DNA from 2 places in the Orrella dioscoreae genome. Region 1 is predicted to be linked to the other one. Evidence: predicted binding sites of a transcription regulator. Region 1 holds the regulator's gene; the other holds the start of a gene.
The links. Region 1 encodes LexA, which represses DNA repair genes until DNA is damaged. Its sites were predicted from a motif close to ACTGTATNNNNATACAGT; they were not measured.

Region 1 (4,208 bases):
AAGGTGGCCGTGCGCAACCCGCTGTTCCTGCTCGATGAGATCGACAAGCTGGGCATGGACTTCCGCGGCGATCCCGCGTCGGCGCTGCTCGAGGTGCTGGATCCGGAACAGAACCACACCTTCCAGGACCACTACATCGAGGTCGACTTCGACCTGTCGGATGTGATGTTCGTGGCAACGAGCAACACGCTGAACATTCCGCCGGCGCTGCTGGACCGCATGGAAGTCATCCGTCTGTCGGGTTACACCGAGGACGAGAAGGTGCACATCGCCCGCGAGCATCTGCTGCCCAAGCTGATGAAGAACAACGGCGTGAAGCCCGAGGAACTGGCTGTCGACGAATCGGCCATCCGCGACATCGTGCGTTACTACACCCGGGAAGCCGGCGTGCGCGCGCTCGAGCGAGAAATCGGCAAGGTCTGCCGCAAGGTGGTCAAGCAGCTGCTCACGCAGTCGCAGGCCGACGGCGCGAAGGCCTCCGAGCCCGTCGTGCAGGTCAAGGTCAACGCCGACAACCTGAACGACTACCTGGGCGTGCGCCGCTATTCCTTCGGCATGGCCGAAAAGGAAAACCAGGTCGGCCAGGTCACCGGTCTGGCATGGACGGAAGTGGGCGGCGATCTGCTGACCATCGAAGTCGCCGACATGCCCGGCAAGGGCGTCATCCAGCGCACGGGTTCGCTGGGCGACGTCATGAAGGAGTCGGTCGAGGCTGCGCGCAGCGTCGTGCGGGCCCGCGCCCGCCGCCTGGGTTTTGCCGACAGCGTGTTCGAGAAGCACGACATGCACGTGCACGTGCCGGAAGGCGCCACGCCCAAGGACGGTCCGTCCGCGGGTATCGCCATCACGACGGCCATCGTCTCGGCGCTGTCCAGGATCCCCGTGCGCGCCGACGTCGCCATGACCGGCGAAATCACGCTCCGTGGCGAGGTGCTGGCCATCGGCGGCCTGAAGGAAAAGCTGCTGGCAGCCCACCGTGGCGGCATCAAGACGGTGCTGATCCCCGAGGAAAACGTGAAGGACTTGGCCGAGATCCCGGACAACGTCAAGAACCACCTCGAGATCGTGCCGGTGCGCTGGATCGACAAGGTGCTGGAAAAGGCGCTGGAACGCCTGCCCACGCCGCTGCCCGAGGAAGAGCCCGCCAAGGCCGAGTCGGTGGTGGCTGCCGGCAAGCCGGCCGACGCCGACCCCGTCATCAAGCACTGATCCCGGCCTGGGCGTCGGCCCAAGGCTGGCGATTCGATCCCTGCCTTCTTCTTGCGAGGAAGGCGGGGATTTTCATTTGAGAGCAGGCGAGGAGCCGGGATGGTGCAGGAGGACGAACGCCACGGCGTGCGTATCGACAAGTGGTTATGGGCGGCGCGTTTCTACAAGACCCGGTCGCTGGCCAGCGCCGCGGTCGAAGCGGGCAGGGTGCTGGTCAATGGCGCAAGGGCCAAGCCTGCGCGCATCGTTCGGCGGGATGACCGCATCGACATCACCGGGCAGGCCCAGCAGCAGTGGGTGGTGATCGTGCGGGGATTGGCGGAAAAGCGCGGCTCGGCCACGCTGGCGCGCCTGCTGTACGACGAAACGACCGAGAGCATTGCCGCAAGGCTGTTGCGGGAAGAGGCGCGCCGCTGGCAGCCGGAGCCTGAGGAAGACCGCCACGGCCGTCCCACCAAGCGGGAACGGCGTGACCTGGACCGTTATCGTCACCGCGACTAGGCTGCCGTGGCGGCGTGCGCGGCGTGTGTTGCCTAGTGCAGCGGTTGCGTGCGGATCAGGCCGACCGCAATGCCTTCGAGCACGAAATCCTGCCCGGGCTGGATCTCGATGGGGGCGAAGTCGGGATTTTCCGGCAGCAGCGCAATCCGCGAGCCGCTGCGCTGCAGGCGCTTGACGGTGACGTCGTCATCGAGACGCGCCACCACGATCTGGCCATTGCGCGCTTCCGGGGTGCGCTTCACCGCCAGCAGGTCGCCATCCAGAATGCCGGCGTCCCGCATGCTGAGCCCGCGCACCTTGAGGAGGTAGTCCGGCGTCTGCGTGAAGAGTCCGGGATCCACGCCCACCTCGCGTTCGACGTGCTCGGTGGCGAGGATGGGACTGCCTGCCGCGACGCGCCCAACCAGCGGCAGCAGCATCTGTGCCAGGGCCGGGTGGGGCAGCAGGGCCTGCACCGGCTCGGGCGCCTGGTTGAGCAGCCGGATGCCGCGCGAGGCGCCGGCGGTCAGCTCGATGGCCCCCTTGCGCGCCAAGGCCTTCAGATGGTCTTCCGCGGCATTCGGCGACCGAAAGCCCAGCGCCTGGGCAATCTCGGCGCGCGTGGGCGGGAAGCCCGTCTGCGCGAGCGTGCGGCGGATGAGATCCAGGATTTCCTGCTGACGGGCGGTGAGCTTGGCGGCCATGTTTCTCGTACTGTATATGTATACAGGCTCGATTGTGGGGCATGCGCAGGGGGATTGCAAGCGATGGCCGCCGGGAGCGGCTGGCGCCAAGCCCGTCGCGCCCTCACAGGGCGCTGTCGGAGGCTGCCTGGCCGGGCATGGGGATGCCTGCCGGCCGCAGCGCGTAAGGGCCGTTGGCCAGCTGTTCGCGCAGAAAGCGCACGCACACGCCGATCTTGGCCGACTCCGACAGCCTGCCCGGCGTGACTGCCCAGATATCGGCAGGCCAGCGATACGCGGGAAGCACGGGAACCAGTTCTCCCTTCTGCACGCTCAGCGCGCAATCCCAATCCGCCAGCCGCACGATGCCGTGGCCATCCAGCGCCCATTGGCGAATGATGTCGTTGTTGTTCGAGGAAAGCGTGCCCGTCACCTTCACCGTCTCCAGGCCCTTGGGGCCGACCAGCCGCCAATTCCCGAAGGGCTGGTCACGCTCGCGGAAGACCAGGCAGCTATGGCGGCACAGTTCGTCCAATTGTTGCGGCATGCCGCGCGCTTCCAGGTAGGACGGCGCGGCGCACAGCAGGCGGTGGCTATGCGCGATACGGTGGGCAATCAGATGCGGCTCGGGCACGCCGCCGATACGAATGTCCAGGTCCAGCCCCTCTTCCAGCAGATCCACCGGCCGGTCCAGCACCGTCAGCGATACCTCCAGTTTGGGATAGCGCTTCGCCAGCAGCGAAATGGCGGGGGCGACGTGATTGCGTCCCAGCCGGAAGCTGGAGCTGACGCGCAAGCGGCCCCGGGGCTCCGACACTTCGTCCGCCAGCGCGTCGCGTAACTGGCGCACATTTCCCAGGATTTCCCGGGCCCATTCGTAGGTCTGCTCGCCCTGCGCGGTGGCGCTCAGGCGCCGCGAGGTGCGATGCAGCAGCCGCACGCCCAGATCCTGTTCCAGGATGCCGATGCGTTTGCTGACGTAGGAGGGCGACATGCCCCATTCGTCGGCCGTGCGGGCGAAGCTGCCCAGGCGGATGACTTCGGTGAACAGGTGCAGGTCGACGAGCGAGGGCTGGTGATCGGCCACGAATCGTGTATTGAGAAGTTCCGGATTCGGGGATTCTAAAAGGTTTCGTGGCCGATACGATATGCGGACATGCCTTGGTCACCTTTTCGAGCAAGGCCATAACAATATCGGGAGAGACACCATGACATCGTCCACCACCACCGTCCAGCGCCTGCTCCTGGCCGCGCTGGCCGCATGCGGCATCGGCACCGCTGCCGCGCAGGAAACCTATCCCGCCAAGGCCATTACCTGGCTCGTGCCCTTTGCGGCAGGCGGCCCCACCGACGCAGTCTCCAGGAACGTCGCGCAACGGGTTTCCGCCGCGCTGGGGCAATCGATCGTGGTGGAGAACCTGGGCGGCGCCGGCGGCACGATCGGCGCGGCAAAGGTCGCGCGCGCCAGGGCTGACGGTTACTCCCTGTTCGTGGGCCATATCGGGACCATGGCGGCCGCGCCGTCTCTCTTCAAGTCGCTGCGCTACGACCCCAACCAGGATTTCGTTCCCGTGTTCCGTTTCCCCGACACGCCCATGGCCTTGCTCGTGGGCGCCAATTCGCCTTACCGCACGGCCACCGACCTGTTCGAGGCGGCCCGCAAGGATCCGGGCAAGCTCACCTTCGGCACGGCGGGCGTGGGCTCGTCTTCCCACCTGGCTGCCGAACATCTCGCGTCGGTGGTCAAGGTGCAATACACCTTCGTGCCCTACAAGGGCACGGGCCCGGCCATGGCCGACCTCATGGGCGGCCAGATCGACGCCATGCTGGACCAGA
Region 2 (4,208 bases), 130 kb from region 1:
CACGCAGTTCCTGGACCCGGCGGACGTCGAGCCCGCCAGCATCCGCCGTGCGGAACTCACGCCCATCATTGCCCAACTGGTGGCCAGCAACCGCGGCGTTGCGGCGCTGCCCAATTGGGCGTTGACCGAGTATCTGGACCAAGGCTGGATGGACGTGGTGCACCTGGGTCCCCAAGGCGTCTGGTGCACGCTGCATGCCGCCGTGCGGACGGAAGATGCGCAGGCGTCCTATATCCAGGACTTCCTGAACATTGCCCGGGAGGGCTGCTTCAAGACCCTGGCGGGTATCAAGTCGGTGCGGGGATAGCGCTACAGCGCGTCGTCGTCCAGACCGCTGCCTTTCAGGATCTTGCTGATGATGCCCGCGCCAAACCCGCGCGCGGCCAGGAAGCGCGCCTGCCGCGCGTATTCCGTGGGGGTGGTGGCGGGCTTGTCGGCATAACGCTTGGCCCAGACCTGCCGGGCGCGTTCATATTCCGTGGATTGCAGTTCCGCCCGCAAGGTGTCGACCAACTGGGCATCCACGCCATTGCGGCGCAGCTCCTGCACGATGCGCGCGGTGCCCTGGCGCTCGCCGCGCCGCTGCACGATGCTTTGTGCATAACGGGTATCCGACAGCCAGCCTTCCTTGGCCAGGCTGTCGAGCACGCTTTCGATTTCTTCGGGGTCGTCGCTGTGGCGGGCCAGCTTGCGGCCCAGTTCCTGGCGGCCATGCTCACGGCGCGACAGGAAATCGACGGCCCGGGCCTTCAGGGAGGGCCCTCGGCGCGCGGACCCACGCGCCGAGGGATTTTCGCCACTGCCGGAATGCTCGGACTGTTCGTCCGCGATTCCCTGCACTGACGCTTCGTCCTGCGTGCCCGCTCGCCCGGATCGAGCGTGACGGGCACCAGGGCCTGAAGGCTTGCGGGTCCCCCAGGAGGACATCAGTCCTCTTCGGAGCCGGCCGTGGCCGCCACGACACCGGCGGCACGCTCGGCCACGCCCATCTGGGCACGGACCTTGTTCTCGATCTCGAAGGCCAGCGCCGGACGCTCACGCAGGTATTCGCGCACGTTGTCCTTGCCTTGGCCGATGCGGTCGCCGTTGTAGCTGTACCAGGCGCCCGACTTCTCGACCACGCCGGCTTGCACGCCCAGGTCGATGATCTCGCCTTCGCGCGAGATGCCCGCGCCGTACATGATGTCGAACTCGGCTTGCTTGAAAGGCGGTGCCACCTTGTTCTTGACGACCTTCACGCGCGTTTCGTTGCCGACCACTTCCTCGCCACGCTTGATGGAACCGGTGCGGCGGATGTCCAGGCGCACGGACGAGTAGAACTTCAGCGCGTTGCCGCCGGTGGTGGTTTCGGGGTTGCCGAACATGACGCCGATCTTCATGCGGATCTGGTTGATGAAGATGACCATGCAGTTCGTGCGCTTGATGGTGGCCGTGAGCTTGCGCAGCGCCTGGCTCATGAGGCGGGCTTGCAAGCCGGGCAGCGAGTCGCCCATTTCGCCTTCGATTTCAGCCTTGGGCACCAGGGCCGCCACCGAGTCGATGACGATCAGGTCGACCGAGCCCGAGCGCACCAGCGCGTCGGTGATTTCCAGCGCCTGTTCGCCCGTGTCCGGCTGCGAGATCAGCAGCTCGGTGAGCTTCACGCCCAGCTTGGAGGCGTACTGCACGTCGAGCGCGTGCTCGGCGTCGACGAAGGCGCAGGTGCCGCCCACTTTCTGCATTTCCGCGATGACCTGCAGGGTCAACGTGGTCTTGCCCGACGATTCCGGGCCGTAGATTTCGACCACGCGGCCGCGCGGCAGGCCGCCGACGCCCAGGGCGATGTCCAGGCCCAGCGAGCCGGTGGAGACGACCTGAATGTCGTGCTCGACCTCGTTGCCGCCGTACAGCATGATCGAGCCCTTGCCGAACTGCTTTTCGATCTGCGACAGCGCAGCGGCCAGCGCCTTGGATTTTTCCGCCGCGGCGGCCTTGCTCTGTTTGTCGTCCATGTACGAGTCCTTGATGGTGATCGGTCTGCCCGGCGCTGCGCGCTTCGAGCTGTCCCGGAGGGTTCCTGCGGCGGGCCCTGCCGGGCGCCACCGTCTTTCCTTGCGGGGCATTATGGCATCGGATTGTACTGGATAAAAGCACAGTGCGGAGGTTTTTTTCCACCCTCCCGGCCCTTGCCCCATCCCCGCGTTATCCCCTGTGTCCAAGCGGCCCGCCCCTGTGACAGAATCGGTTCCGAGAGACAAGACACTGGCGGTGAGCGGGCCCAGACCCGGCGCCGTCCGGTCCCGGGCGCGCCGCCGCCATGCCGGCCGCCCTCCTAACCGCGGCACTCCGGCCATGCGCATACTCATCGCAGAAGACGACAGCATCCTGGCCGACGGCCTGTCCCGCTCGCTGCGCCGCAACGGCTATGCCGTCGACAGCCTGCACGACGGCCTGGCCACCGACTCCGCGCTGGCCGCGCAAGCCTTCGACCTCCTCATCCTGGACCTCGGCCTGCCGCACCTGCCCGGCCTGGAAGTGCTGCGCCGCCTGCGCGCGCGCAACTCGCACCTGCCCGTCCTGATCCTGACCGCCGCCGACAGCGTCGAGCAGCGCGTCAAGGGCCTGGACCTGGGCGCCGACGACTACATGGCCAAGCCTTTCTCGCTGTCCGAGCTGGAAGCCCGCGTGCGTGCCCTGACCCGCCGTGGCGCGGGCGGCGGCGCCACGGTGCTGCGCCATGGGCGCCTCGTCTTCGACCAGACCGGGCGCGTGGCCCAGGTCGACGGCCACACGCTCGACCTCTCGGCGCGCGAGGTCAGCCTGCTCGAAATCCTGCTCACCCGCGCCGGGCGCATGGTCAGCAAGAACCAGATCGTCGATCACCTCTGCGAATGGGGCGAGGAAGTCAGCTCCAACGCCATCGAGGTCTACATCCATCGCCTGCGCAAGAAGCTCGAGCCCAGCGACGTGAAGATCGCCACCGTGCGCGGGCTGGGCTACTGCCTGGAACGCGACGCCGCCATCGATCGCAACAACGGCGGAGACCTCCGTGGCACGGATCAGCCAGCAACCGCCCACTGAGCCCGCAACCCCCTCCGAAGCCCTGAACCAGGAAGCGCTGGACATCATCCAGCGCGGCAGCGCCGGCCCGAACTTCGCGCCCGCCCACCGGTCGCTGCTGGGCGAGATCCTGGACTGGATGCTCGCCCCCCTCTTCCTGCTGTGGCCCATGAGCGTGGCGATCACCTACGTGGTGGCGCAGAACATCGCCAACGTGCCTTATGACCGCACGCTGGCCAACACCTTGCGCGTGCTGGCGGCGCAGGTCATCGTCGAAAACGGCGAGACACGCCTGGACATGACACCCGCGGCCCGGCGCCTGCTGCGCACCGACGAGGACGACAGCGTCTTCTGGCTGGTGCAGGACGACAGGGGACAGATACTGGGCGGCGACCGTGAACTGCCGCTGCCCGCCTTGGGCACGCCTTCGCGGCCCGGCGAGGTGCTGTACCGCGACGACACGCTGCGCGACTTCGGCATCCGCCAGGCCTACATCTGGATGGAACCCGCCTCGCCCGGGGCGCGGCCCGTGCTGCTGACCGTGGCCGAGACGCTGGAGAAGCGCGAACAGCTGGCCAACGACATCATCAAGGGCGTGATCATTCCGCAGTTCGTGGTCCTGCCGATCGCGGTGCTGCTGGTCTGGTTCGGCCTGTCGCGCGGCATCGCGCCGCTCAACGCGCTGCAGCAACGCCTGCGCGCGCGCCGTCCCGACGACCTGTCGCCCCTGGACGAAAACGCCGCCCCGTCGGAAATCGCGCCCCTGGTGGGCGCGGTCAATGACCTGCTGGCGCGCCTGTCGGCCACCATCCAGGCCCAGCGCCGCTTCGTCGCGGATGCCGCGCACCAGCTGAAGACCCCGCTGGCAGGCCTGCGCACGCAGGCCGAGCTGGCGCTGCGCGACGCCACGCCGGAGGAAATGCAGTTCAGCCTGCGGCAGCTCGTGACCGGCTCCGAACACGCCACGCGGCTGGTCAACCAGTTGCTGTTGCTGGCGAATGCCGAGAATGCCGACGCGCTGCCCATGGCGGAGGTCGACCTGAGCGCGCTGGCGCAGGAGCAGGCCCAGCACTGGGTGCCGCAGGCGATGCTGGCGGGCATCGACCTCGGCTTCGAAGGCCCCGACACGCGCGTGCCGGTCCTGGGCAACGCGCTGCTGCTGGCCGAAT

Region 2: the regulator LexA is predicted to act here: its motif matches at 2,119-2,136, upstream of recA (recombinase RecA).

What each region holds. Positions count from the first base shown of each region.
Region 1 is NZ_LT907988.1:2,041,180-2,045,387, forward strand. It holds gene lon (endopeptidase La) at 1-1,209, shown strand, start outside; gene ODI_RS09560 (RNA-binding S4 domain-containing protein) at 1,309-1,710, shown strand; gene lexA (transcriptional repressor LexA) at 1,743-2,393, opposite strand; gene ODI_RS09570 (LysR substrate-binding domain-containing protein) at 2,497-3,459, opposite strand; gene ODI_RS09575 (Bug family tripartite tricarboxylate transporter substrate binding protein) at 3,581-4,208, shown strand, end outside.
Region 2 is NZ_LT907988.1:2,166,307-2,170,514, reverse strand. It holds gene ODI_RS10140 (LysR family transcriptional regulator) at 1-307, shown strand, start outside; gene recX (recombination regulator RecX) at 310-840, opposite strand; gene recA (recombinase RecA) at 927-1,991, opposite strand; gene ODI_RS10125 (response regulator transcription factor) at 2,332-3,060, shown strand; gene ODI_RS10120 (sensor histidine kinase) at 3,179-4,208, shown strand, end outside.